DNA from 3 places in the Paenibacillus crassostreae genome. Region 2 is predicted to be linked to each of the others. Evidence: riboswitches for the same ligand, from Rfam matches in the RefSeq annotation. Region 2 holds a riboswitch; each other region holds the start of a gene.
The links. A riboswitch is a leader RNA that binds a small molecule or an ion and turns the genes downstream of it on or off. The one in region 2 is predicted to bind cobalamin.
Positions count from the first base shown of each region.

Region 1: linked by a shared signal. The riboswitch ahead of LPB68_RS09665 (anaerobic ribonucleoside triphosphate reductase) and the one ahead of metE (5-methyltetrahydropteroyltriglutamate--homocysteine S-methyltransferase) in region 2 are both predicted to bind cobalamin.
Region 3: linked by a shared signal. The riboswitch ahead of LPB68_RS07830 (ABC transporter substrate-binding protein) and the one ahead of metE (5-methyltetrahydropteroyltriglutamate--homocysteine S-methyltransferase) in region 2 are both predicted to bind cobalamin.

Region 1 is NZ_CP017770.1:2,057,379-2,067,558, forward strand. It holds gene LPB68_RS09655 (hypothetical protein) at 1-132, opposite strand, end outside; gene LPB68_RS09660 (MTH1187 family thiamine-binding protein) at 791-1,093, opposite strand; cobalamin riboswitch at 1,437-1,697, shown strand; gene LPB68_RS09665 (anaerobic ribonucleoside triphosphate reductase) at 1,744-3,711, shown strand; gene nrdG (anaerobic ribonucleoside-triphosphate reductase activating protein) at 3,708-4,214, shown strand; gene LPB68_RS09675 (deoxynucleoside kinase) at 4,240-4,896, shown strand; gene ssuE (NADPH-dependent FMN reductase) at 4,992-5,561, opposite strand; gene serS (serine--tRNA ligase) at 6,048-7,325, shown strand; gene LPB68_RS09690 (antibiotic biosynthesis monooxygenase family protein) at 7,383-7,679, opposite strand; gene LPB68_RS09695 (hypothetical protein) at 7,859-8,059, opposite strand; gene LPB68_RS09700 (NAD(P)-dependent oxidoreductase) at 8,239-8,877, opposite strand; gene LPB68_RS09705 (hypothetical protein) at 9,147-9,455, shown strand; gene LPB68_RS09710 (hypothetical protein) at 9,548-10,180, shown strand, end outside.
Region 2 is NZ_CP017770.1:1,944,980-1,955,159, reverse strand. It holds gene LPB68_RS09215 (ATP-dependent DNA helicase) at 1-1,624, shown strand, start outside; gene LPB68_RS09210 (PAS domain S-box protein) at 1,787-4,066, shown strand; gene LPB68_RS09205 (HAD family hydrolase) at 4,096-4,866, shown strand; gene LPB68_RS09200 (alpha-N-arabinofuranosidase) at 5,241-6,734, shown strand; gene LPB68_RS09195 (DUF6171 family protein) at 6,731-7,006, shown strand; cobalamin riboswitch at 7,227-7,414, shown strand; gene metE (5-methyltetrahydropteroyltriglutamate--homocysteine S-methyltransferase) at 7,819-10,107, shown strand.
Region 3 is NZ_CP017770.1:1,634,675-1,644,854, forward strand. It holds gene cobT (nicotinate-nucleotide--dimethylbenzimidazole phosphoribosyltransferase) at 1-589, opposite strand, end outside; gene LPB68_RS07820 (ABC transporter ATP-binding protein) at 634-1,410, opposite strand; gene LPB68_RS07825 (FecCD family ABC transporter permease) at 1,407-2,453, opposite strand; gene LPB68_RS07830 (ABC transporter substrate-binding protein) at 2,446-3,465, opposite strand; cobalamin riboswitch at 3,703-3,936, opposite strand; gene LPB68_RS07835 (histidine phosphatase family protein) at 4,053-4,652, opposite strand; gene cbiB (adenosylcobinamide-phosphate synthase CbiB) at 4,643-5,614, opposite strand; gene LPB68_RS07845 (adenosylcobinamide amidohydrolase) at 5,614-6,339, opposite strand; gene cobD (threonine-phosphate decarboxylase CobD) at 6,347-7,444, opposite strand; gene LPB68_RS07855 (lipoate--protein ligase) at 7,613-8,614, shown strand; gene LPB68_RS07860 (AraC family transcriptional regulator) at 8,703-9,563, opposite strand; gene LPB68_RS07865 (Gfo/Idh/MocA family protein) at 9,731-10,180, shown strand, end outside.

The sequences.
Region 1 (10,180 bases), 110 kb from region 2:
CCCGATGGCTTCTGTCACTTCTCCGATGCCCGTCTTGAACATTTCATCAGTCTCATTAGTACATCCAGCCAATATCACCAGCGAAACGACTGTTACTATCATCACTTTTAAAAACTTAGGTTTTCTGTGCATACTAAGGAACTCCTCCATTATGACAACTATTTTTTGATATTTCTGATGGTAACGTATAGATGTTAGTATACAACAAGAGGAAATCATTAACACTCCATCCGCAGGCTAATATTCTACTGGACTTAAGTCGGGGTAAGATCATCTTTCGAAGCAGAAAAAACGCTGATTAATCCTGAGAAAAGCTAAAAACTTGCTTAGTGGTATTAAGTTATATTCCTGATATCCTTTGATTTGTAATAAATCATTTAAAGCGGCAAACCGTTATGTGGTTTTCTCTTCTAGCCACGGAAAATCATCATTGGTGCTTGGACGATTTTCATCAACAAGGATAAAACAGATCAAACGCCTGATCTAATCCGAAAGAAATAACTACCTTACTGCGTTACTCGGCGGTCAATTTGCGCATAACCGTTTTACCCTTACGCTGATCGTTCGACATAACAAAAAAACTCCTACTATATTACCGTAGGAAGCTTCATATTTACCGAGATTATACGCTGACGTTCATATAATTTAGTGCTAGGAAAGTGTAGGAATTACGTTAGCCTATCCGCTACATTCAACGAGTGACAAACGTTGATAGTACGGGAAAAACTAACGAAAGATGCTGATGAAAGAAATTGAACCCCCGACCTACGCATTACCTGGTAGATTGGGATTACTTTAATCGATCTTGAACAGACTGTATCTTCTGTGCACTGGATGACAACTTATCCCGACGATCATCTAGTTTAACAGAAGTCGATACTCGTTCTGCTCCTGAACTAAATGGAGATTCATGCAAAGCAGCAATAGCTTTCCACACCATACCAAGGGGACCTTCTATAATGGTACTCATCGATGTTAACTGATATGTTATGCCTTCTTGTTCTTTCAGAACTCGTTGCATATCTGCTACGTAAGCACTTAGACTTGTCGTCTGCGTTCCGATCGGAATGACGGTTACTTCTGCAATAGCCATATGACACCTCCTAAAAGTTTTGATAATGAAATTACTTCTTGAATCAGCTTCTTCAAAACTACTTCGAAAGCATATTCTTAAGTTTTGATAATGAAATTACTTCTTGATTGAGCTTCTCCAAAACTACTTCGGAAGCATAAACTTAGTTTTGTGATTTTACTACGTTTCTGATTCATTGTAGCGAATTCATAATTATTTCGCAAAATAAAGACACACAATTTTCATTACTTTTTTTATTCTAAGCTGTAGTAGGTCTCGGAGGTTTTTCATTCATTTTCATGGAATTCTTTCATTCTAGTTTATTTACAAACACAATATATTGAGTTAGATTTATATAGAAATACTAAATATAGTGAATTCAGGTGATCCGGCTAGTAATAGTTCGAGTCTTAAAAGGGAAGTATGGTGCAAATCCATCACGGTCCCGCCACTGTAATCCAAGAATCAACCTGCATCATGCAGAGAAGTAGGCTCAAGCTTATGCCACTGTAAGCACTACTTATGGGAAGGCGCTAGTGCCTAAATAAACGGACATCATCTACATATAGATAACGAAGCCGTTAACTTGGAGAGTCAGGAGACCTGCCTGTTGGACCAATATAACAAATCCTACGAGGATATAGGAAGGTTGGAATTTATTCATGGTACTTATGGAAACAAGAAGTGGTGTCTCTGAAGAAGAAGAGCAAATGTTGCGTGAAGTATCGGGTCTCGGACATGATATCACAGAGAGCCTCAATGTAGAAATGCTCCGCGAGAACGCCAATCTGAATGGAGAAAGCTTTTCAGGTAAAATAGGTAAATTCGGCAGTGAATATGCTAAATGGTACGCAAGATATTACATAGTCCCCGAAAAGCTCATGACTGCCGTAGATCATAATGATTTATATGTTCACGACCTTGATCAATACGCGGTAGGTAGCACGAACTGTATCTTCATCCCATTCGATAAACTTCTGGCACGAGGCTTCAGTACGGGTAGTGGTAGTGTTCGCACTCCACAGTCTATATCTACTGCTATGGCTCTCGTGGCGATCATATTCCAATGTCAACAGAATTCTCAATATGGCGGAGTCTCCGGAAGTAAGTTAGATCATGATCTAGCTCCATATATCGCTAAGTCATTTGCGAAGCATTTTCATAAAGGTGTACTCTACTTTGATGAGAATCTTCCGCTCGAAGAGCATAACATCACACTTGGCAGTTTGACATTATGCAACTCTCATCCACGTTCATATTCTTTTGCAGTACAGGAGACTAAGATAGAATGCCTTCAGGCTGCGGAGAGCTTAATACATAATTTGAATACGATGTCTAGTCGGGCTGGAGGTCAGATCCCATTCACCAGTATTAACTACGGTACCTGCACCTCGCTTGAGGGCCAAATGATTATTGATAGCCTACTCAGTGCAACAATGAACGGACTGGGAAGTGGCGAAACACCTGTATTCCCCATTCAGATATTCAAATGTAAGCGTGGCGTCAATCAATCACCAGAAGACCCGAACTATGATCTATTCTTGAAGGCCGTAGAATGCTCAACCAAACGCTTGTATCCTAATTTTGCTAACCTAGATGCTCCTTTCAATTTACAGTATTATGATCCAACCGATCCCAATACCGAATTTGCTACTATGGGTTGCCGTACTCGTGTGCTTGCTGACCGACATGGTCGTAACCGCTTGTCCGGCAAAGGTAATTTATCCTTCAATACCATTAATCTCGTGAAGTTGGGCATCAAACACGGTATCGTTAATGGCCGTACTGTGCCTCATGAAGTAGATTTTCAGCGAGATCTCTATCATTTCTTAGATATTGCACTTAATGGTCTATTACACCGTTACAAAATCCAAGCTCGGCAACCTGCTAAAGCATCTGATTTCATGATGCGTGAGGGCGTCTGGGAAGGTGGAGAACTACTAGATTCTGACGAGTCCGTCGAAGAATGTTTGAAGCATGGTAGCTTGTCCATTGGTTTTATCGGTCTAGCTGAATGTATGAAAGCTATGTATGGTAAACATCATGCTGAGAGTGAAGAAGTATATGCCACGGCCTTGGAACTTATCTCATCGATGCGTCGCTACTGTGATATGAAGAGTGAGGAGCATGATCTTAATATTACGTTAATGGCTACACCAGCTGAAGGCCTGTCTGGAAAGTTCACCAAGAAGGATCGCGAAGTATTCGGCTCTATCCCAGGTGTCACAGATCGTGAATACTACACTAACTCTTTCCACGTACCCGTGTATTACAACCTACCAGCTGCACGGAAGATTTCACTGGAAGCTCCCTTTCATGAATTATGTAATGCCGGAGCTATCTCTTATATTGAATTAGATGGAAATGTTCGTAGTAACCAGACCGCTTTTCTAAAAATAGTTCAGTATGCACTATCCCAGAACATCAGCTATTTCAGCATTAACCATCCAATCGATCGATGTGGTTCTTGCCATTACGAAGGCATAATTGGAGATACTTGCCCTATCTGTGGTACGAAGGAGACAGATGTGCCTATGTATCGCTTACGGCGAGTGACTGGTTATCTAACAGGTGATTATCAGACACGATTTAATGCTGCGAAGCAAGCTGAAGTAAGAGATCGGGTCAAACATAGATGAATATTTGTGGATACTATCCTGAATCCATTAATGAAGGTGATGACCTGCGGGCCGTCATCTTTCTTAGCGGCTGTCGTCACCGTTGCTCAGGATGCTTCAATCCGGCAACGTGGAATTTTAACTACGGAGAACCTTTTACGGAACAGCGTCAACAAGAGATCATCACTGAAATGGCTAATAATCAGTTACTCGGGGGTATGACACTTGCTGGAGGAGATCCTTTCTTCTCAGCCGATGAGGCTGCTGATTTCATTGATAATGTTCGTGCCGCTATCCCTAACTTCTCTGTGTGGATCTATACTGGTTATATCTACGAGGATCTCATCGTCTCCGTGGATTCAGCTGAATACCGTCTGCTTATGAAATGCCAAGTTGTGATCGACGGTCCTTTCATTGAATCTTTAAAAAACACCAGTCTTCCCTATCGTGGAAGTTCCAATCAGCGGATTATAGATATTCAGTCTAGCATAAGATATAACGATGCTGTAGAGTTAACTACCTAATTATGATAAGGAATGAGTGGCCATTATGGACTTCTCGAAACATTTTATTAACATACAGAAGGGTCGATGGGATATGATCGTAGTAGATGCCGTAGTCGGCGCAGGAAAAACAACATTAATGAAAATATTAGCAGATGAGCGGGGTTTAACAACTTTTGAAGAGCCTGTAGTCGATAATCCGCTATTAGATAAATTTTATCATGATCGTGAAAGGTATAGCTTTAGCTTACAAATATTTTTCCTGAATCAACGATTTCGTCATATAAAAGAAGCAGCGAAAATCAACAATGCTGTATTAGATCGTTCAATTTATGGAGATCTAATATTTGCACGAATGCTTTATGATAATGGTGAAATGTCGAGCGAAGAATTCAATTTGTATGTGAACCTGTTTGAGAATATGATTGAGCATTGCCAAGCTCCCAAACTGATGATTTACTTAGAGATTTCTGTTGATGAAGCGATTCAACGTATAATACAACGAGGACGCGATTATGAACAAATTGTGGAACATTCCTATTGGGAAAGACTTAATTATTATTATAGAGAATACTTCAATCAATATAATTCCTCACCCGTCCTTACGATTAATGTAGATGGACTTGATTTCGAGAAGAGCCCCATTGATCGACAATATGTATTATCAAAAATTGATCAGAAGCTTCTAGAATTAATGGAGTAAAACCTCTCAATCCACAAAAACGGAGTCGAGTCTGTTATCAGATTCCACTCCGTTATTTATATTTAGCCTATTATATGACAACATCATGATTTCAATTATAACTTCAATTGATTGTTTTGTTGCTTCATTTCACTTCTTAGTCTAGTTTCACTGACCAATTCCTCGAGAGCGGCATTTAATCGTAACTTCAACTCTTCCGCTATCTCCATTCCTCCATCTTCCTTACGAACAACCTGTGAGTCAACTGTGTAGACCCCACCAAGTATATATCTCGCTCCAAGTGCAGACAACACAGGCTTTAGAGCATAATCGATTGCGAGTAGATGCGCCATACTTCCTCCAATAAACAGAGGTAACGTGATTTTTCCTGCAAAGCCTTTTTGCGGAACCAAATCCAAGAAGGTCTTGAGTACGCCCGTATATGACGCCTTATACACTGGACTTGCTACAATAACAGCATCAGCTTCTGCTAATAATCCGTTAGCTTTGACAATAGGTTCACTTTCAAATTTGGTATGAATGAGATCTTCTGGGGGTAGCTTAGCCACATCGATTCGACTCACTTCAATTCCAGAATCAGAAAGAATCTTCTCTAAGTATTCAATGACAGCTTGAAGTCTTGAAGTAAGAGAAGGATTTCCGTTAATTACAACAATTTTAGCCATGTCTCAATCTCCTTTTCATATTAATAAATACATAATTCCGACAATAATACTTTGTTTAATTTATGGTACCAAGCATTATAAGCATTGTCAATTTATTATAACTTAGCTTGTCTTAACACAACCATTCTTATATTTACTACACCAAAGTAGAGAAAGAGCTCAGTCTCTTGCATTCCAAAATGCCTTATACTGAATCGATTTACGTATATGTTGCACTTATACTTCGTATACGCTATACTCGTTGACAAAGAATTAAACAGTGAAATTACGCCAATGATCAGAATCCAACTGTGAGGCGTTGGCGACCGGAGCAGGTAACCCCTCTCCCTAAGTTAACCGGCATCCGTCCGTTATCGCGGAACCAAGCGGATCGAAGACTGTCTTAGACAGATTCGATCAAGTTGGGTGGCACCGCGAGCAGACGCTCCTCGTCCCAAAGGATGAGGGCGTTTTTTGTATTTTTTCAGACAAAGGAGCTCGTGAGATATGTTGGACATCCGATTTATCCGGGACAATCCGGACTTGGTACAAAGAATCGCTGAACAGAAAAGAATGGAACTCTCAGTCAGTGATTTATTGAAATGGGATCAGAAAAGACGGGATCTTTTGAAACAAACAGAAGATTTGAGAGCTAAGCGTAACCAGTTGACACACACCATCGCAACATCTCTGCAACAAGGACATAATCAGGATGCTGAACCTCTTAAAGCACAAGTAAAAGACATCAACAAACGGTTATCAGTGACTGAGGTTGAATTAACTCACGCCACACAACAATGCGACAACCTCATGATGTTGATCCCTAATATCGTATCACCCGATACGCCTGTAGGTAACGATGATCATGACAATGTAGAGGTTCGACAGGTCGGAACTCCTCCTGTGTTCGATTTCGTAGCATTAGATCATGTACGGCTAGGAGAAATCCATGATCTCATTGATATCCCCCGTGGCGTGAAGACTGCAGGTAGCCGGAACTATTACCTCAAGGGCAACGGCCTGTACTTACATTTAGCCGTACAACGCTTAGCTCTCGATCTACTTACTTCGTATGGATTCACGGCTATGGACGTTCCCGTGATGGTTCGACCGGAAGCACTCACAAGAACAGGGTTCTTCCCAACAGGGCAAGATCAGACTTTCGAAGTCATCGGGGAAGATAAGTGGCTAGTTGGAACATCTGAGGTCTCGTTGGTCTCGTATTACAGCGATGAGATTGTCAATGTGACTGAACCTATCAGACTTGCTGGCGTGTCAGCATGCTACCGTAAAGAAATTGGATCAGCCGGCCGAGATGTTCGCGGCCTATATCGAGTGCATCAATTTGCGAAAGTAGAACAAGTCGTTCTTTGCGAGAATAACAACGAGGTGTCAGATCGAATATTACAGGAGATTACAAGTCATGCGGAGGAAATTCTCCAATTACTCGAACTTCCTTATCGAGTCATGGCAGTCTGTACAGGAGACATGTCGCAAAAGACGTATAAGCAATATGATATCGAGACATGGATGCCCAGCCGTCAGGCGTATGGAGAGACGCATTCCTCTTCAAATGTCCTGGACTTCCAAGCGCGTCGTTCAAACATTAGATACAGGGATCATGACGGGAAGCTACAATACTGCCATACACTAAACAACACAGCTGTGGCAACACCACGCATTCTGATTCCACTTCTAGAGAATCATCAACAATCCGATGGTTCCATCTATATACCTAAGGCATTGCGTCCTTATATGAAGGGAATGGATAGCCTTAGTTTCTGATATTTTTTTATAAAAACAGCTTCTTTAGACTTTTTCAAGTCAGAAGAAGCTGTTTTTCTAATTTAGATCAATCTCAACATAATGCTCTACTACTGGAAATGGATCGTAGTAATGATGCAATAGACTCTTCCATTCCTGATATTCCGCAGATTCTCTAAAACCTATCGTATGGTCTTCAAGAGTCTCCCAACGGACTAGCAAAATGTACTTGTTATCTTGCTCCATACATTTCTGCAATTCATGATGAATGTAACCCTTCATACCAGAAATAATCTTAGAAGCTTGTCGAAAGCTATGTTCGAAATCTTCTGCTAACCCTTCCTTTACATACAAAACAGCTGATTCAAGTATCATTTCGTAGTAACCCACCTTTATAACTTCTAAATGTTTAATTACATATTACATGTAGTCATATCTTACTAGCAACGGTTAACTTAAACTTAAAGAGGCTATTCTCCATAAGTCAATTATGGTGAATAGCCTTTTACATTATTCACTTACACTATATATGATTAGACACTACAGACCTACCATTAATTTCTCCACCATCTTCTTACCTTGGGTGTTCCAGAAAAGATTCCCTGATGTTTAGAACCTGTTAGTTCTGGTGTATGCAGATTGTTACGCTCAGATCCGAACTCAATTTTACGATACTGTTCTTGATTCAGTCCCTCGTCTCTTGAATACTGAACTCGAGTGACAACCTGTTGCATCTCAATAAATCCTTCATACATAAATTTCGACCTCCCGAATGGTTGCAAGCGTTCCCTGCCTTAACAAATCCATTCGCGATTACTGAAGGGATACAGCAAGGTTTGCCTGCTATAATAATATTGGTTACGCTTACATTATAACACGAATACTTCTCAAGTTAAACATATAATCGTTTATCGTGAGAGGATATTCGTATCATTTAGTAGGCAATAGTAAATCGAGCACGTACGAAATAAGGATCTTCCAGTTCATCAATCATAGCCACTGCATAATCTTCTCCAGAGATAGCACTTCTATCACCTGCATCGAGTATCATCATGTCCATTCCAATTCTGAATTGTCCCGTGCGACGTCCGGCAGTAATATGAGCAGCAGGACTACAATACGTCCAATCCAGGTCAGAATTACTGTAAATTTCATAAGCTAGCAAATGAGCGTTAGCTAGTGCTTTTTTGTCCACAGGGTATTCATCCGTGTCCATCCATTGAATGCCAGCTGCATTCCTGAGACCACCAGCCTCACCAACTATAAGAAGTCTAGACACACCTGAACGACGCACACCATCAACAAGAGAATGTGCTACTGTTACTAATTCCTCTTCTGCTCCAGGCACAGGACCGAAAGCACTAATGACAGCATCATGCCCTTCACAAATAGCAGCTACAGCAGCCACATCCATGATGTTTCCTTCTACAACATTTAGATTCTCATACAACTCCGTTAACTTAAGTCGATCTCGCACTACTGCGGTTACTCTATATCCACGATCAAGTGCTTCTTTCATAATAAGTTGCCCTATCTTCCCATTTGCTCCGAACAGCACTACCTTTTCATTCACAACAGATTCCTTCTTTCAATATTATTCAGATCTTACAAAGCATCATCTATCTTTTATGATTCATCATGTTATCTTAACACCTTGAACTAGTTGTTACACCTTATTCATTCATTGTTAATATTCACAAATAGTTGGGAATAGGGTATATATTAGAATAAGAAGTTTAGGTCTTCTTATATTGAATCAATTTCATAATTACGCAAACTAAGCTGCACAGGCGATTATGAAAATGATTCTATACAAATCTAAAACTAAGGTAGGTGCCGCTTATGTCTAATATATCAAAGCTTTTGAAATGGATTACATTTGCTATGGAAGCTTTTTTCGCTATTCCAGTGATCGGTGGTACGTATATTCTCGCTCAGGGTTGGTTGCCTTTAGGTGTTGCATTCCTCCTGCATATCGCGGCAATTATCTTTCTCTTGAAAGATCGAAGATCCATTATTGGTAATGGGTTAGGGGTTATAACCTCTATTATAGGCATCATTCCTATTCTAGGATGGATTATGCATGCAATTACTGCAATCGTACTTTTATTTGAAGCCCTTGCTGGGTCCAATAATAAACCTCGTTATTAGGATATTACGCTACTTGTCTTATGAGCCGATTACCTTGTAATATTAACGCTCATGTGCAATAGTGGAGGAAGATTAATGAAGGGGGAATTAAGTTGTCCCTTATGTTACAGGATATCACTAATGCCTTCTCCAGTTCTATTGAAGGCACCATAGCGGCTGGTCTAGCCGTTATTCTATTTGTATGGATGTATATAAGAACAGCTCTTCAACTAAGAATGGCAGGGAAAGAGCAATTAGAAAGATTACAGCAATCTCTTTTGCTCTATAGCCGTGTTACTGGACCTCTCGGGGAAATGTTAGAACGAGAAGAAACCAGTCTTGAGGATATAAGTCATCTGATATTTCTGTTGGAGGAATGTAAAGCTGCACCACTACTTACGAGTGATCTTCACGAGCAGATGAATGCTTACATTAAAGAACGAGATCAACCTCGTTTAGCGAACCTTTACAAATCTTGGGTACGCGAGGTCAATCGACGAATCAAGGAACAAAGTACGCTGTTACGCAAATGGGACCACCGAACTTGGGGTTTCAGCTTTTGGTTATTGTTAAAGCCCGCATTTCCTTTCATTGCCATTGCGTCTATTCTAATGTGGGTTTATCAACTCACATATACTCTTTCAGGACTACCAACCTGGGATTCATCGCCTTGGGATATCGTTAATGTATGGGCTCGCCTGATCTCTTGCCTTATTGCAACAGCTTCCCTGTACATCGTGCTCATG
Region 2 (10,180 bases):
GGCTCAGCATCTAAGCTTGGCTATTGATGCGCGTTTAGGGAAATCTCCAGACCAGTATCTCTGTCTAGTGAAGTTAGACGAAGCTAGATTTAAGGATGAGCAAGGAGGAGCGCAATGGGAGGATTTATACGAGAATTTACCTGAATTTGTGAATAACCCTCAGCCGATGCAGAAGTTCTATGCTTATGGAGATCGGAAGGACTATCCACATTTGAATGATGAGCAATGGCGTAAGATTAACTGGGATACCTTCCAAGATTGCTTTACTTGTGATAGAAGACATCGGTGTGGACAAACGCTATCTAGAGAATATTACCGTCATTCGTCCGATCTAGTCATCTGCTCTCATGATTATTATATGGAGCATGTGTGGACATTCGAGGGCAGAAAACGCGAAGGGCAACTGCCTCTTTTACCAGATCACTGTGCTGTCGTATTTGATGAAGGGCATTTATTGGAATCGGCTGCGATGAAGGCTCTTGGATATAAGATGAGACATGTCGTGTTTGAAGAATTAATTACGCGCTTATTACAGGGGGAAATACGTGAGTCGCTCGCTGTGCTTATAGATGAAGCAATTGATCAATCGGAAATCATGTTCCATTTATTAGAACAACATAGTGAAGCTATTCCTGGCTCAGATCGGAAGCAGATTCATTTGAATGAGCAACTGCTGAAGGCGGTTCATCGTTTCCGTAGTATTTTGACAGCGATTGAAGAAGATCTTGTATTTGAAAGTCAGCTTTATAGCTTAGATGATTATCAACTACGAATCGTTGAAGAACATATTGAAATGATGCAGAAGGCATTAAGCCTGTTTGAGAATTCTGAGGCTTTGATCTGTTGGGTAACGGATAGTGAGGATGGGCTTACCTTATCGATTATGCCGAAGGCGGTTAAAGAAGTGTTACAGGAACGAGTATTCAGTACCAATATGCCGATTGTATTCTCATCAGCTACATTATCAGTTGATGGATCATTCCAATATGTTACCGATAGTCTAGGGTTGGAGAATTACTTATCCTTTTCTGTGAATTCGCCATATGATTATCCGAATCAGATGCAGGCTTATGCACCGAATTTAGTACATGGTGGGTCTTTTTCCGAGAAAATGGGGATCGCAGGTCAGCTATTAGAACGAACGGATGGTAGAGCTCTTATCCTGTTTCGAACACATGAAGAATTGCAACAGTTCAAGCAACAAATCACGTCGGACCCTAGATGTGCTAATATGACTTTCTACTATGAGGGTGATCAGGAGATTAGTTATTTGATCTCGGCATTCCAAAGTAATGAAGCGAGTGTTCTATGTGCGATAAGCCTCTGGGAAGGCTTGGATGTACCAGGACCATCATTATCAAATGTAATTATATGGTCACTTCCATTTCCTCCGAATGATCCGGTATTTATGGCGAAGCGTAATGCATCGCTGGATCCTTTTGTAGAAGTCGATTTACCACATATGTTATTACGTCTAAGACAAGGGATAGGACGTCTAATTCGATCACGTGGAGACCATGGGATTATTGCTATTCTCTGTGAGGAATTGCAGCAGAGAGATGCTGTACGCGAAGCTGTTCTATCGGTTATACCAGAAGGTGTTACGCTACAAGAAGCGTTATAATTATAGATTCACTTAACAACCTTAATTCATCAGTAGGATGAATTAAGGTTATTTGGGGTTTGAACCTCTTTTGGGAGCCAAATGATTATGAAATATGTCGCTTTTTACATAAAATATGGTTATTATATGTATGATCCTATAATTATTACTGGGGGAGCTAATATGCATATTAAACAATCAGAGCAAACTACCGTATTCCAGCAAATATTTGAAACTGCTCCAATAGGGATTGCAGTAGTGACACGGGATGGTCATTGGGTTAAGGTTAATTCTAGTTGGTGTGAATGTTTGGGGTATTCGTCGAAAGAGATCATGTTGCTAGATATAAAGAAATTATTATTTGAGAACGATTGGTATTCGATGTTGGAAGCGCTTAATAGCAATCTTTATGAAGGTTCTACATCGCAATCTTTTGAAAGGGAGTATCATCATCATGATGGATCTGTGATCTGGCTCTCCATTCAATTAACTGCGTTGAAGGATACATTTAATGAAGAAATTATATATTATTGTATACATATGATTGATATTTCTGGTAGGAAGGAAACGGAACAACAGATTCTTCAAATGACAGAATCGCAACGCAGTGCCTTAATGGGGTCATGGGAGTGGGATGTAGGGAAGTGTAAGATGACGTTCACACAACAATTTGCGGATATATATCAGTGGACTATGGATGGAGTGAACCAACAGGATTTAGGAGTTCTTGATCTTGTGCAAGACCATGAGAGAGAACGATTCAAGGAGAGTATTGATGAGATATTGCAAGAGGGTAATGATTTAAACTTTGAATTTCATAAGCTATTAGATCATGAGAATCTACAATACCTACATTTACGAGGATTCATAACTAAAGATGAAGAAGGGCGTCCAGTCCGATTGAATGGTACAGTCCAGGATGTTACAGATCGTAAAAAGGTGGAGTTAGAGCTTCAAGAGACGGTCGAACGATATACATCACTTAAGAAATATAATCATGATACTGTTATTTCGCTAGATCTAAATGGCGTAATAATTAATTCTAATGGCAGAGCTGAAGAGCTTACCGGCTATTCTATTAATGAACTAGTAGGACGGAATATATCTAAGCTTATTGGGGATGTTCATTTGGAGAGTGTCCTTTCTTATTCATTGAGTAATGTAACAAGAGAGAATAAAAATGCTAATATTGTACATAAGCTAGGACATCGTGTAGATGTGATAGCGACAATTGTGCCAATCATTATTAGAGAACTTAACGTGGGGTTCTATATCCTAATCAAAGATATGACGGAACATAAAAGGTTACTCATCGAAAAAGAAACAGCGGAGAGTATGAGTAAAGCTAAAGATCAATTTGTGACCATGATGAGTCATGAGATTCGCACACCTATCACTGGGTTGATTGGTATGGGAGAGTTATTATTAGAGACGACACAATTAGATGCACAACAGAGGGAATATGTGGAGATTATGCGTAAAAGTAGTGATAGTCTAATAAATATTATTAATGATATTCTAGACTTCTCCAAAATTGAATCTGGTAAAATTGAATTGCAGGACGTGCATCTAGATGTGAGAGAATGTGTTACAGACACACTAAACATACTATCGACAATCGCTGAAAAAAAGAAGATTGGCATGAGTGCATTTATTAACCCAAACGTACCGTACGTATGCATGGGTGATCCAGAACGATTGAAGCAGGTGCTAATTAATCTGATCGGAAATGCTGTGAAGTTTACATTCTCAGGTGAAATTTCGATTAGCGTTGAGCTAACTCCTCGGACTGATCATAATATGGATCTGAAATTTCTAATTAAGGATACGGGAATAGGTATCCCGCAGGAAAAGGTCAAGAATTTGTTTGAACCATTTAACCAAGTTGATCATATTCTGACACGGACACATGAAGGAACAGGGTTAGGTCTAACAATAAGTAAAAGATTAGTAGAATTAATGGGTGGAGAGCTTAAATTAGAAGAGAGTAATGAGAAAGGAACTACCTTTGTTTTCACGATTCACCTAAAAAAAACTCTTAATACTACGGAGATAACGGAACCTAAATTTCCTAATGATGAAACTCCAAAGGGGATCAACTCTATTCATATTCTAATTGCAGAAGATAATGAGATTAATCAACTTGTATTAAAGATAATGCTTGAAAAGCAAGGATATACAACCAACATCGTAAGTAACGGGCATGAAGTGATTCAAGCGTTGGCCGATGAACATTATGACATTATATTCATGGATATACAGATGCCTGGAATGAATGGATTTGAAGTTACGGCATGGATCAAAGAAACGATACCTTCTAACCTATGTCCGATTATTATAGCCGTCACGGCGAATGCTTTGAAGGGTGACCGTGAGAAATGTTTGGCTGCTGGAATGGATAATTATTTAAGCAAGCCCATCAAATTAACTGCTTTAAAAGAAGTGATTGAGAGATACTACTAGTTATTAGAATTGTTAGGAGGTGTCCTCATATGCCTATACTGACTGTGCAGGGAGAAGGGTATGAGGTGGATGCCATTCTTTTTGATAAAGATGGTACTCTGCTTGAATTTATGTCCTTATGGGGATATTGGGCTGAGTCAATGACTGTTCAAATGATGGTTACGATTCAGAGTCTTGGTGTAGTCACTAAAGAGGGGTTCGCGTCAAAGCTACTAGGATTAGAATTTGATGTAACAGGAAGAGCGATCTCCTATGATGTGCAGGGCCCACTCTCAATGGGAACAGTCTCAGAAATTGAAGGTGCGCTTGCTTGGCAACTCTATCATGCTGGGCTATCGTGGAATAAATCGATTCAGCTTGTCCGCCAATTTAGTGTTGTTGCTAGTGAAGAGTTGGAGCGTGAACACCCTGTTCTTGCCCTCCCAGGCTTGCAAGCGTTTCTTGGACAATGTGAGGATATCCAACTACCGTTAGCTGTCGTGACTGCGGATTATGCAGCAGAAGCGCGCAAGCATCTAACTTGGATGGGTTTGGAAGGACATTTCAAACATATCATTGGTAGTGATATGGTAATCCAAGGTAAGCCGGCCCCTGATATGCTTCAGTTAGCTTGTGCTCGACTCAACGTATCTCCGGAGAGGGTAGCGATGGTTGGTGATACCGTGGGAGACATGCAAGCCGCTAAAGCGGCGGGCGTAGGACTGAGGATCGGTATAGGATCGGGATCGTCCATACCTTTACAGTATGCGGATATAATGATCACTTCTTATGATGATTTGACAGTGATCGCAAATGGATAGATGTAGAGGGTTGAGATAGAGTATTCATAATCATACGAAGGAGATGTCCGTAGGCCGTATTTAACGGATTATGGTACATCTCCTTTTTATTATAGTTCAGCTTTACACTATATACTGACAACTATTTCATTTATAGTATTTTCGGAACTATGATCTTGAATGGATAGATATTTATATAAGACGGAGAAACTACCGCTCCAAATTGAAATAGTATATTTACTACAAAAAATAGTTTAATATTAGTTTAACGTAATTTTAGTAAGCGCTTTATATAATGGTTGACACTACTAGAGGGGAGTATTAAACTAAAACCATGAGTAATATCAATATTAAAATATAATATAAATATTAATTATCGAAAGTGAGGGTACACAATGGCAAATCAAGTTACGATTCATGTAGATCAATCAGCGGGGACGATTAACCGTAATATTTATGGTCATTTCTCCGAACATTTGGGACGCTGTATTTACGAAGGATTCTGGGTGGGAGAGGATTCGCCTATACCTAATACCGCTGGGATTCGTAATGATGTAGTTGAGGCACTCCGAAAAATTAAAATCCCTGTATTGCGTTGGCCGGGTGGATGCTTTGCGGATGAATATCATTGGAAAGATGGCATAGGACCTAATGAGAACCGCAAACAAATGGTGAATACGCATTGGGGCGGTGTTGTTGAGAATAACCATTTCGGGACACATGAGTTCATGTTGTTATGTGAGATGTTAGAATGCGAGCCTTACATATCTGGGAATGTTGGTAGTGGTACTGTTCAGGAAATGTCCGAATGGGTAGAGTATATGACATTCGATGGTGTATCTCCGATGGCGGAATTGCGAGGTCAGAATGGTCACGAGAAGCCATGGAAAATTAAATATTTCGGAGTGGGGAATGAGAACTGGGGTTGTGGTGGTAATATGCGCCCTGAGTATTATGCTGACCTATACCGTCAATTTCAAACTTATGTCCGTAATTATGGGGACAATAAGATTCATAAAATAGCATGCGGTCCGAATGTGGATGACTATAACTGGATGGAAGTCCTTATGGCGAATGCGCATCGTCACATGGATGCTATCAGTCTGCATTACTATACCATCCCAGGTGAATTCTGGACAGAGAAGGGTGCAGCTACAGGATTCTCCGAATCCGATTGGTTCGGCACATTAAAGAAAGCGTTATGGATGGATGAGCTGATTACCAAGCATTCGACGATCATGGATCGCCATGATCCTGAGAAGCGCGTGGGTCTTATCGTAGACGAATGGGGAACATGGTTCGATGTTGAACCAGGAACGAATCCAGGTTTCTTGTATCAACAGAATACGATTCGTGATGCTCTGGTGGCTGGGTTGACCTTCCACATATTCCATGATCACTGTGATCGTGTAGAAATGGCGAACATTGCTCAAGTTGTAAATGTACTGCAATCGGTTATTTTGACAGAGGGTGAGAAGATGATTCTTACACCTACGTACCATGTATTCGATATGTTCAAGGTACATCAAGATGCAGAACTTCTATATAACCATACTGTGACTGCTGATTATGAATTAGATGGCAACAAGATACCTCAAGTATCCGTATCTGCTTCCAAAGACAAGAACGGGATTATCCACATCAGTTTGTGTAACGTCAGTCATAAAGATGAAGCGGACTTGAAGATCGACCTTCGTGGTTTAACGGGAAGTCAGGTGAAGATCAGTGGGACGGAATTGAAGGCGACAACTATGGACGCGCATAATACGTTTGAGCAACCTGAGAATGTAGCGCCATCTGAGTTCACTGCATTTAAGCTTAATGGAACAGATATTGATGTGAAGCTTGCTCCTATGTCAGTAACGGTGCTAGAACTAATTGCGGAATGATTGAACAAGAAACTACCTGTAAGGGTTGTCGAGAGGAATACAAAGTTACAGATCAACAAATAACTCGTGTGCTCGCCACGATGAAAATAACGCCTGAGCAAAGTGCTAGCGATGCTGTATATGCAGAACGATTACAGATCTGTAGTGGTTGTACTAAGTTGATGAACAATCACACTTGTACGTTATGCGGCTGTATTGTACCGATCACAGCGAAATTTAAGGATAAGAAATGCCCTTTTCCAGGTGAGGATCGCTGGGCGAGTAATCAATAGCTTATTTTCAAACCGCTTATATTTTTAGCAAGATGATGAGTAATGATCTTAGTCTCATTAATATCTTAACGAAACGAAGTCGGGCGAGAGCTCGGCTTTGTTGTGCTGTTATTAAAGAGAATAACGCTTCAAATTATGATAGAATAAGTATTCAATCAAATGAATGTATTGCATAAATATACAATATAATGTAATATGTATGCATGTGAGGTAATAATAATTCAATAATGTGGAAATAGGTGCTCTAGAATAACTTGAGCTTAAAAGGGAAGTTCGGTGTAATACCGACGCGGTCCCGCCACTGTAACAGAGGAGTCGCTGCTAAAAACCACTGATCTCAGATCGGGAAGGAGAGCAGATGGATGACGATTCTGGAGCCAGGAGACCTGCCTATTTTGACAACACTGCTTTACCTACGGGAGATAGGGAGGTGTTAAAGATTCCAGCCAAGATAGATATATTCTAGGGCATCTTTATCCTTTTTATTTAGGGTGAAGATGTCCTTTTTTGCCCCTTTTTGCTCTATTAGAAAGTATATTTTAGAGTCGGCACTCATATGGGGAATCCTCGAATCAAATCGAAGAGAAAGTGTTGAATAGATGTATAAACTACACTTAATCAGAAGAAATGCGGGTTATGAGGGGAATAGTTGCAAAATATACAGTTAATTTGTGAGTAATACTTTATGCAACTATTGGTGTTGATGTTGGTGTTTCACTTGAAATAAAGGATTAATAACCATGCTTTACTAGGCTTGGATAGCGATTATATGAGAACGACTAGAAAGAAATATGAGGAGGCGTTATCTACAGATGTTAAAGAGTAGCAATCTAGGTTACCCACGAATTGGTGCTAACCGTGAGTGGAAGAAGGCACTGGAGGCTTACTGGGCAGGTAAATGTGATGAAGCACAGCTGATAGGACAATTAGAGCGTATTCGGTTAGATCATTTGAAGCTTCAGCAAGACAAAGGAATTGAACTTATCCCTGTAAATGATTTCTCCTATTACGATCATATTTTGGATGCAACGGCGATGTTTGGACTTGTACCACCACGGTTTCAATATGCAGGTGGTGTTGTTCCACTCTCTACGTATTATGCGATGGCAAGAGGGGATAAGGGAGCAACGGCATGTGAGATGACCAAGTGGTTCAATACCAATTATCACTATATTGTGCCTGAGTTGAATGGTGCTAAACCAACGCTAACCGAGAATCGCCCGCTGAAAGCCTATCAAGAAGCGAAAGAGAAGTTGGGAATTGAAGGGAAACCAGTATTGATTGGATTGTATTCGTATTTGAAACTTTCTAAGGGGTATGAACTGAATCAACTTGATGAACTCATAGAACAATTCTTACCGATCTACACACAAATTGTACAGGAGTTGGCGCAAGAAGGTGTCCAGTGGATCCAGATTGATGAGCCTATTCTCGTTACATCGATCACACAAGAAGACTTATTAAGGATTCGTCGAATTTATTCTACTCTACATGAAGCAGCACCAAGTCTCAATATTATGTTGCAAACGTATTTTGAAGCAGTGGATTTCTATGAAGAGATTGTCTCATTACCCGTGCAGGGAATTGGACTTGACCTTATTCATGGGCTTGGTCAGAATCTGGAGTCGATTAAATCATTTGGTTTCCCTGATGGGAAAATACTTGGTGCAGGCCTGATTGATGGACGGAATATTTGGCGTTCTAGTCTTGAGGCTCCACTCCAATTGCTACAAGAGATATCTGATTATGTTCCATATGAGCGAATCTTGGTTCAACCGTCTTGCAGTCTGCTGCATGTTCCAGTTAGCACTAGACCAGAAACGGCATTGGATCCTGTATTGAAGAATGCCTTGGCTTATGCAGACGAGAAGCTAGACGAAATTATACTTCTCGTACAGGCGGGTAATGATGGACAAGAATCGGTACAAGCAAAGTTAGATGACAGTAGGAAGGCAGTTGAACTATTAAACGCGTCTTCATCAAGAAATAAAGAGCATGTTAGACAAGCGGCTGCTAATATTGATTTGCAACCAGCAAGCAGAGAGAATGTGTTCGTCAAACGTCAAATTAGCCAGCAGGAGAAGTGGCAATTGCCGTTCTTACCAACAACGACGATTGGGAGTTTCCCACAATCACCAGAAGTTAGAAAAGCTCGTCAAAGCTTCCGAAAGGGAGATTGGAGCAATGAGCAATATGAGGAGTTCATTCAAGCGCAGATTCAAATATGGATTAAGCTCCAAGAAGAGATTGGGATCGACGTATTGGTTCATGGTGAGTTTGAACGAACGGATATGGTTGAATTTTTTGGTGAGAAATTGAATGGATTTGCTTTTACGTTGAATGGTTGGGTGCAATCTTATGGCTCACGTTGCGTGAAACCTCCGGTTATATTTGGAGATGTAGAATTTACGACTCCAATGACCGTGAAAGAAAGTGTGTACGCGCAATCCCTAACAGATAGACCGGTGAAGGGAATGCTTACTGGTCCATTGACGATACTGAACTGGTCCTTTGTACGCGATGATCTTCCTCGTAGCGAGGTAGCTTTTCAGATTGCATTGGCATTACGAGAAGAAGTGGAGGCGCTCGAGAAAGCGGGAATTGAGATGATTCAAGTTGATGAGCCTGCACTTCGAGAGGGGCTACCGTTAAAGAAGGAGAAGTGGGATCGTTATCTTGAGGACTCCATTCTAGCTTTCCGCTTATCTACCTCAACTGTAAAAGACACGACGCAAATTCACACACATATGTGCTATTGTGAATTCCATGAAATGATTGATGCTATCACAGCGTTGGATGCTGACGTTATTTCTATCGAAACATCACGTAGTCACGGAGAATTGATTCATACATTTGAAGAATCTACGTATGAGCTTGGTATTGGGCTGGGTGTGTACGATATTCATAGTCCAAGAATTCCTCCAGTCGAAGAAATGGTATCTATGATCGATAGAGCCTTACAAGTGCTAGATCCAGCATTATTCTGGATAAATCCAGATTGCGGATTGAAGACACGTGGCATAGAAGAGACCGTAGCATCCTTGAGAAATATGGTACAGGCGACTGAGATCGCTAGAGCAGCAAGAAGTGTGGCGAAATAATATACTTATAGAGCTAAACTCTATTTGAAAATATAAGAAAGTATAAGTTTCACTTGAATCAATTTCATAATCG
Region 3 (10,180 bases), 310 kb from region 2:
TAACCGAAATATTCGTAAGTGCACAGGATACGGCTGAGCTTGCAGTCGTATTTCCAATGCCCATTTCTCCAGTTATAAATAATTGAACATCCCGTTTAACAGCATCTTCGACGACTTTCACACCAATAAGAATGGATTGAATTGCTTCTTCATAAGTCATGGCAGGACCTTGTGCCATATTAGCTGTACCATACCGAATTTTACGCGAAAGGAGGTCAGGGTGTGAGATCTCACTATTAACTCCGATATCCACACATACGACTTCTGCACCCGCTCCACGAGCAAGAACATTAACAGCCGCACCACCCGCAAGAAAATTATGGACCATTTGCGGAGTTACCTCTTGTGGAAAAGCACTTACGCCTTCCTCACATACCCCGTGATCACCAGCCATAATGATTACTTCTCTACGATCAAAGAAAGGTTTCACCTTTCCCGTAATGCCTGCAAGTTGTATCGCCATAGTCTCCAATTTACCAAGACTTCCAGGGGGAACCGTTAGATTACTGATATGTAATTTTGCTCTCTGAATCGCCTCTTGATCAAGACCACGAATTTCTCCGATTTGTTGCATAATAACCTGACTCATAGTTCATTACTCCTTTGATGGTTCAAAGTTAATGTTACTGCATGTTATTGACGGGAAAGAAGAATTTGTGGAACACCGTTTACCGGGTGCTTTACAACCGCTGGATCCACTTCATAGACTCGTCGAATATTATCCTCCGTTAAAATCTCATCTGGTGTTCCTACTCCAACAACTTCACCTTCTCGTAGTACTAAGAGTTTATCACAGAATTGGGCGGCCAAATTCAAGTCATGAAGTACTGCAACGATCGTAATTCCTGAATCTTGTCGCCAATTAGCAACCAATTCCATGAACTGAAGTTGATAATAAATATCTAAGAAAGATGTCGGCTCATCTAACAATAAGATTTGGGGCTCCTGCGCCATCACTTTACCGAGTGCGACACGTTGTCTTTGTCCTCCACTAAGTTCATCCAATGGTCGGTCACCTAAATCAGTCAGATGTAATCTATTCATAATGTCATCCACAAGCGCCGTAGTATTCTTGTTCTGCTCCCGTCCGAGCCAATCTTGAAATGGAAATCTACCCATTTCAACAATATCTCTAACCGGATAGTGGATAGCTGGAAGGCCATCCTGTTGAAGTACGGCAACCATCTGTGATAACTCACGTCGATTATATTTAGATACGTGACGCCCCCGTATCTTCAATTCCCCACTAGAAATTTTGTCCACACCAGAAATTAATTGGAGTAGTGTCGATTTACCGCTACCATTAGGACCAATGATTCCCCACCATTCGCCTTCCTCTATCGTCCAACTAACATTTTGAAGTGCGGATAAATCTCCATAAGTTTTCGATACCTCGTTTACCTCGATCATGCCATACCTCCGTTCCGTTGCTTCTTATTACGATACAACAGATAAGCAAAGAATGGAGCGCCAATAAATGCGGTAACCACTCCAAGCGGAATCTCCGTCGGAGCTAGAATAGAACGAGCAATGGTATCACACCATAACGTGAAGATTGCGCCTCCCAATGCCGATAATGGGACGATGTGTCGATAATCCGGACCCGTAATCAATCGAATGATATGTGGAATAACGAGTCCCACAAATCCAATCACACCAGATACAGATACAGCAGCTGCCGTTAATAAGGTGGATACGATCAATGTTCTCAACTTCAGTCTCTCTACATGAAGTCCCATATGAGCAGCCTGGCGTTCACCCAATGCTAATAAATTCAAAGAGCGAGCGCTTCCCCATATCACCAACAATCCAACAAATACATACGGCAATAACATGAGTGTATATGACCATCCACGAAAGCTTAATCCGCCCATCGTCCAGAACATAATTTCATTAATCGTCTCTTTCGACATAGCCGTTAGGAAGGAGACGATAGCACCTAGGAAGGATTGCATAACCACACCTGATAAAATCAGACTATTCGTTGGGATTTTCCCACCCTCACGTGCTAAAGACAGCACTCCCCATAGAGTCAATATCCCTGTAAAAAAAGCAACCATAGGGAGCGTCCAGATACCCACAAGAGAATACTGCATTCCATAGAAAATAATGACTGCCGCACCAACGGATGCTCCTGAAGAAACCCCTAGCGTATATGGATCAGCAAGGGGATTACGAAGTACACCCTGAAATCCAGAACCAGCAACAGCAAGAGAAGCTCCGACCAGCATACCTAAGACAATTCGAGGTAATCTTACCTTAATAAGTATTTGCTCATGTGCAGGACTCCATGTTGGTATAATCATATCCCCCACCCATGGTAATCGATGCACTAGAATTTGAATAATATCCTTTACGGGTAGCTTAACCGCACCTATTCCAAGGCAGAGCAGGAAGCTCGCGACAAGTAATATGATCCCGAGCCCCCCATACACAGTTAATTTCTTATTCATGGTTTAGTAGTTCTGGATAGATGGCATTAGCAATTTCTTTAAGTCCTTGCGTGACACGTGGCCCCGGACGACTAACCAAGTTATCATTCAATCCAACAATAGCATCATTCTTGATAGCCGTAATTTGATCCCAACCACTGCGAGCTTTAATGATCTGATCTAATGTTTCTTGTGTAGTCTCATCCTTAACATTCATATTGTAAAGAATCACATCAGGGTTATCATTAATGATTTTCTCTTCACTAATTTCATTCCATCCCACTGTATCCGCGGCAACGTTAACCCCACCAGCTAGTGTGATTAACTCATTCAGAAATTCACCACTACCTACTGTCCAACCTAGAGAAAATTCGATATATACTTTCTTTTTCTGTTCAGGCGTAAGTGATTTAACCGCTTCTGTCACTTCCGCGCGCTCTTGTTTCATTTTATCTACAACGGTTATAGCTTCTGCTTGCTGATCTGTAATCTGTCCCAACAATTCAATATTAGCAATGACATCATCTACAGATTTCGGATCAGTCTTGATAATCGTTATGCCAAGTTCACGTAACTTCTCTGTAGCTTCCACACTCATAGAGATTCCTGTAACTACTAGGTCAGGTTCTGCTACTATAATAGCTTCCTCATTTGGACTATAAACACCACCCATTCTAGCTTTACTCGTCACCGCTTCTGGATAATCATCAAAATCAGATACACCTACAACCTGCTCGTCTAATCCCAGAGCAAATAGTGCTTCGGTCTCTGCCGGTGAGAGGGATACAATCTGCTTCGGAGCTTCTGTAAATGTAATAGATTCGCCTGTAGCATCCACTACTGTTAAGGGATAGACCGTACTCAAATCACTTGCTTGCTCTTCGGTAGGCTTCGTCTGTTCTGTTGGAGCTACCTCTGTTGGTGTTTGTTCAGTAACCTTCTCTGCTTGTTCATTATTTCCACATGCCGTTAGCGATATTGTGAGCATGAGCGCTAACGCCCCGGTAATCCAATTCTTCTTCAATAATTTCATTATTATTTCTCTCTCCTTTTCATATCATGTGAGAGTTGCCTTCCTTGTAATTCCAATGAATTTTGTTCACGAAAGTCTATGCATAGCAAAAACCCTGATCCTCTTTATTCAAGAAAGCATCAGGGATTACGTTAGTGCGGACATCATGTGGCTTACCATCATCTCTCCGCAGGCTGTGTACCGAAACAACTCTTAGGTACTTCCAAAAAGCCAAACGTAATCCTTTCCTCGAAGGACCATCGTACTTCTCATAAGGCAGGTCTCCTGACTCACAGGTTAGCTGACATTCTCACCTTCCCATCCTACATGAAGCAGAACAGTGGTATATTGAATCAATTTCATAATCGCCTATGCAGATTATGAAATTGATTCTTGAGAACATCCCTGATTTACAGTGGCGGGACCGTGCCGGATTTACACCGGCTTCCCTTTTAACTAGGATTAAAAGCAACCTTCTTAGCTTCTAATTCCCTAGACCTTACAAGTTTATTATATTCATTTATAAACAAGTCTTGCTTCTCTATTTGAAATTATAGGGCAAAAACAAAGTAGTTACAATCCAATTATTGGCTTACCTCTTTAGTAAATCATAAGTTTCCTACCCATTTGTCATCTTGCAAGGTTAGCTTTAATGATATTAAAGTTCCTGGATCTGCAGCGAAATCCCAGAATGTTGAACCCAAAACTGTCATAGCTAGTAATTGCCTGATAACCCCACCATGTGTAACAATCAATATTGCTGAACTAGAATTCACATGTTCTTCATCCTTCAGGATGCTTGTCAGGGTTTCCATAAAGTTCTCAATTCTCTCTTTGAATTCTAGCCACGATTCTCCATTGGGTGGTGTTATACTCTGAGGGTCATCTAACCAATTACAGTAATCGTCTACAAGTCGTAATTGCTCGTAGGTCTGACCTTCCCAATCTCCAAAATCCATTTCTCGTAGACGGGTATCTAAAATAATTTGTTCTTGTGAAGTAGGATAAATGTACTCTAATGTTTCTTGACACCTCTTCAAGTCACTGCAGAATATACTTTGAAACATCCTGTCTTCAAGTTGTCTCTTTAAAGATGAAAGTTCGGCACTTGGTCTATCTAGGATCCCTATATCTGTGTGTCCTAAATATCGCTTATCCACATTCCACTGCGTTCTGCCATGGCGGATCAATACTAATTCTATCTCCATAGTGTTCCTCCAAATACAACTATCACAAGTACGCTTAGCAATAGAAATAGTAGCGACGATAGTAGCATCAACCTAACTGTCGCTATAATATCCTCTTTCCCCATGGGTCGTGACCCCTCGCCCATATAGGCACGAAAAGATACCTCTCCATGATATATATTCTCGCCACCCAATCGAATTCCTAGAGCTCCAGCCACTGCTGATTCAGGAAACCCACTGTTAGGACTTGGATGTAGACGGGCATCATGTTTTATGGTACGCACAGATCTTTTGTAGTCCAGTCGCATTAGCCAACTGCTAACGACCAGTAATACACCTGTTATTCGAGCTGGAATATAGTTAGCGATATCATCTAACCTTGCAGAAGCCCAGCCTAGGTTTATATATTTATCATTCTTGTACCCAACCATGGAATCTAGTGTATTCACTGCACGATAAGCCATAGCTAGTGGAGCTCCTCCAATAAGCGCAAAGAACAACGGAGATACTATGGCATCAACAATATTCTCTGCAACGGTCTCGACAGTTCCACGAACAATCTCTGGCTCGTCCAAATGATGGGTGTCTCGACCAACAATCATGCCTAATGCTTTCCGAGCAGCAGGTAAATCCCCACGATTAAGATGACCATATACCTCCATACCCGCATCCTTAAGCCCTTTCGTAGCAATGGTTGTTGCGATAAATACGACCTCCGCAACTACTGCAATCCACGGATGAATCATATATAATCCTTTCAACAATGCCCATATTAATAGAAAGGAACCTCCCACTATAATGACAGGGAGAAGAATTCCGACTTTTTTCAAATCAGCTGGTAAAGAGACACGACTACGAATTTTTTTCTCTAACCTTTTAATACCATTGCCCATTCCTATTACTGGGTGTGGTATCCACCTTGGATCTCCTATGATCAGATCTAATAAGTAAGCAGCCCAGAGCATGAATACTGCCAGTTCCATCATGACGTCTTCACTCCTGCAGCGATCAAACTCTCTCTGACCGTACCATACACCAGACGTCCAATAACAGCTCCGAGATCAGTCGCCGTTCCGCAATATCGATGAGCAATAGGATAGGAAGTCGATTGACTGACACCTACTACAATAGCATCCGTCGTGGTTCCAGTAGCCACCAACCCATTCTCTACATCCCGAATTCCTAGATCAGCAAGGGCAGCCGTTTTCGCTTCTACCGCAGTAATGACAGCATTCACCATCGCCGCTTGAGTCATTCTAGCATCGATCATGAGCATGGTATTAATTGTTCCTGGTTGATAGACCGGAAACGTCGTTCGCTCAGATCCAGCACGCGCACCATTAGATATTCCCGCTGTTGTACAACAGAATAGGGAAGCATCCTTCCCATTCTCTTCAAGAACTGCAGCATGTTCCAACTGAACAGCTGTCAATAATCCCGCAGTGTATTCTTGAGGATAGTTCCACTCTTGGAACAACTTCTCTATATCTTTTTCTGGATCATTACAATCATATCGCCTATCCACATATATGTTTGCTATTCGATCGATCTTCCTCATACCCCCACCAAATATAGCACTACTAAGACAATCCACATGAGTTGGGAGTTGGAGTAAAAGATGTCGCTCATGCCGTGTCAGCATAAGATCTTCCCAGACTAACGATTTATATGTATAATGGTCACCATTCAAAAAAGGCGTTGTCATCATTGTTCTCCTATTCTTGTACTTCATGTTCAAGCACATGTCGTAGTTCTTGTAATAACCTTCTATTGTCTTGTGTCGCTTTTACTGCAACCCGAATATGACCTTGTTCCAATCCAGGATACATCGCACAGCTTCGAATTAGAATACCTCTCATTCCCAGCTTACGTTGCATCTCAATCGCTATCCATGGATCAGGTAGTCTCACCAATAAGAAGTTCGCTTCCCCAGGGCTCACCGAACATCCTAACTCAGTAAGACCATGAGTTAATGCAGCCCGCTCAGAACAGATCAGTTCTAATGTGCTACGCTCGAATTCTTCGCCACTCTCAAGAGCAGCCTCACCCGCTAACAAAGCCAGTCCATTCACACTCCAGGTTACCTGTTTACTTTTCATGGATCTGATCACATCGGGATGCGCTAACGTATACCCCAATCGCAGACCTGGGATGGCATAGAACTTCGTCATTGATCTTACTAACAGTGTACGTGGATAATTCACTAGCTCAGATAACAGAGTCGCCTGTTGTTGCGGGGGAATGAAATCTATGAAAGCTTCATCTACTACCAAATACGTATCTTGGTGTTCTGCTGTATCTGCTAGTCTGCGTAATTCTTCTAGCGTATATTGAACGCCATTCGGATTATTCGGCTGTCCAATGAATAGTAGGTCTACTTGTTGCATCAATTCTTCTATATCCTCAATCGTTGCTTTCCAATCTCTATCTTTTCTCCCTAGAACTGAATATACTTCCGCATTGAATTGTTCCGATAGTTGTCTATATTCAGAGAAACAAGGCTCAATAATACCAACCTTCTGTGGATGTAGTCCAAGCAGAATAAGTGCCATACATTCTGCTGCACCATTCCCAATGCAGATGTTATTTTCATTTACACTCAGCTTTTGTCCCAACCTATATTTTAACTTCCGATGACCCGGATCAGGATAACGAATAATAGACGCAAGAGAATCCTCCAATTGTTGTAATACTTGTTGAGGTGGTCCTAATGGATTAATGTTAGCACTAAAGTCAAGGAATCTATCTCCCTTCAGCCCATATGCCTCCGTGGCACTTTCCAAATCTCCACCATGCCCATAGCGTTCTAGCATCTTGATGCCTCCTCTATCTTCTATATTGTCATGAGTAGTTCTATTATTGCGCAGGATTTTGTGTTGCGTCAATGTAGCTCCCCTTTGTATCTACTTCATAATTGGTTTACAATTATATAAGATTCAGAGATATTACATATATCAAAAAATGGAGGAGTAGAATAAACTATGCTATTCATCGATAACCAAGGAATTCATGATCCTGCTATTAACCTCGCTATAGAAGAGTATGCTTTAAAGCACCTTTCCACGGACGAAAGCTATTTGCTTTTCTATATAAATCATCCATCTATTATCATTGGTAAACATCAGAACACCATTGAAGAAATAAACCAAGAATATTGTAAGGAGAATAACGTACAAATTGTACGACGACTATCAGGCGGTGGTGCCGTATATCACGATCTAGGTAATCTTAATTTCAGCTTTATCACCAAGGATGACGGACAATCTTTCCACAACTTCTTGAAATTCACTCAACCCGTGATAGATGCCCTACAAAAAATGGGTGTAAACGCTGAACTCAGTGGTCGTAACGATTTACAGGTTGGTGAACAAAAAATTTCCGGTAATGCTCAATTCTCAACCCGAGGTCGGATGTTCAGTCATGGTACATTGATGTTCAACTTAAATTCGGAAGATGCCCAAGCCTCTCTCAAGGTAAATCCAGAGAAATTCAAATCGAAGAGCACTAAATCCGTCCGTAGCCGGATTGCGAATATTAGTGATTTCATGAAAGAAAAGATGACAATTGAAGAATTCCGCGCGGAGCTACTTCGTTCGATATTTGGATTAGACGTACAGGATATTCCACAATATCATTTAACAGATAAGGACTGGGAACAAATTAACCAAATTTCCAAGGAACACTATCAGAACTGGGATTGGAACTATGGTATATCACCTGAATCCAATGTAAAACATTCGAAGAAATTCCCTGTTGGGTTCATTGATCTGCGCATGGACATTAATGAAGGCAAGATCAGAGATATCAAGATTTATGGCGACTTCTTCGGAGTTGGTGATGTTACTGATATTGAGAATATTTTACGTGGAAAACGATATGATGAAGCTGAAGTGCGTGAGGCTCTAACTGATCTTGATATTAAGCATTACTTCGGTAATCTTGAGTTAAATGATTTTGTTGGACTGGTATTCTTAGAAGATTAGAGTCTAAATTGCTATGTCCCTATTCTCCCCTAACTTATTATCCTGCTGGATAATGTTAGGGGAGTTGTGTTATTGGGGTATTGTCTACTTACTGACCTATTCGATTACGGTAACTTGTAGGGGACACTCCTGTGATTCTTTTGAATACTCGGGAAAAATAAAAAGTATCTTTATATCCAAGTGATTCACCAATCTCCTTCACAGTCAGTTCTGTATTAAGTAGAATATCTCTCGCTTCAGCAGCCTTAAGACGGTGAATAAATTCGTTTAGCGGATATCCGCTATATTCATGAACAATTCTTCGTAGTGTAGATACAGAAATATGATGCCTATTAGCGATCTCATTAGGGTCAAGTGGTAGATATAGCTTCCTCGATAAATCCTCGATTACATTCAGTACAAACGTTCTCGGCGTTCCTTGTCCATTCCCCTCCCCAGCAGTAACGAGTTCATAAACGAACGGTTCTAGCGACATTGCTACTCGATCTAAATTGCTTGGTATGCCACTGTCAATCAACATGAACATCATTTCCATTTTATGAAGGAGAGCATCATCAATAGTTACTTTATGAACGAGTGATGGCGAACTAAGCCAGTTCTCCTGCCATTCGTCCACCCTGTCCCCTTCCACAGCAAAATAATACTCGTCCCAATATCCATCATCATCTGGACCATAGTTATACACTGCGTTAGGGAATAAACAAAACCAATTACCTGCCTCAACTTTTTGCCTAACTCCTCCATTCACCTGGTAATAACCGCTACCTTCTGTAATCACCACAAAAGCCCATGCCGAAAAAATAGCTTCTTGTCTCTGCAGCGTTCTTCCGGGTAAATGACCTGCATTAATCACAGTGAGCGATTTAATCTTCTGCTTGCTTGAATCCACTACACAATTAAAAGTGCGGATCGGACGCGAACTAATCATATAGTCCATATACTTTGTCATCCTACACATTCTCCCTTTGTCATAAGTGTGATAAGTTAATCTTGTTTCAAGCAGACACGGCTATGCGGTCCTTTTTTATATTTGAACAAATAAAACATATCTGTGCGTAATAATTTGTTTCATTGTAGCAAATTCGCATGGATATCGAAAGGGTGTAATCGTAAATCATGAGCCAACTAAGGATAGGTCTTATCGGCAATGGATCGATCTCTGATTCACACTTATTAGCATACCAATGCAATCCGAAAGCAGAACTTGTAGCGATTTGCGATTTGAATGAAAGTAGAGCAAGTGCAGGTGCCAAAAAGTACAATATCCCCTATGTATATACAGATTATCGTGAACTCCTGGCTAATCCGGAAGTGGATGCGATCAGCATTTGTACCTGGAACAATTCACACGCCGAGATCAGTATTGCTGCCTTAGAAGCCGGCAAGCATGTACTATGCGAGAAACCTTTATGCAAAACTGTGGATGAAGCATTAAGGGTCGAGGAAGCCGTTCGTCGTACCGGAAAGGTATTCCAGGTTGGTTACGTCCGTCGTCATGCTTCTAACATTTCTGTGTTGACAAAATTTATTGATGCTGGCGATTTAGGAGAAATCTATTTCGCCAAA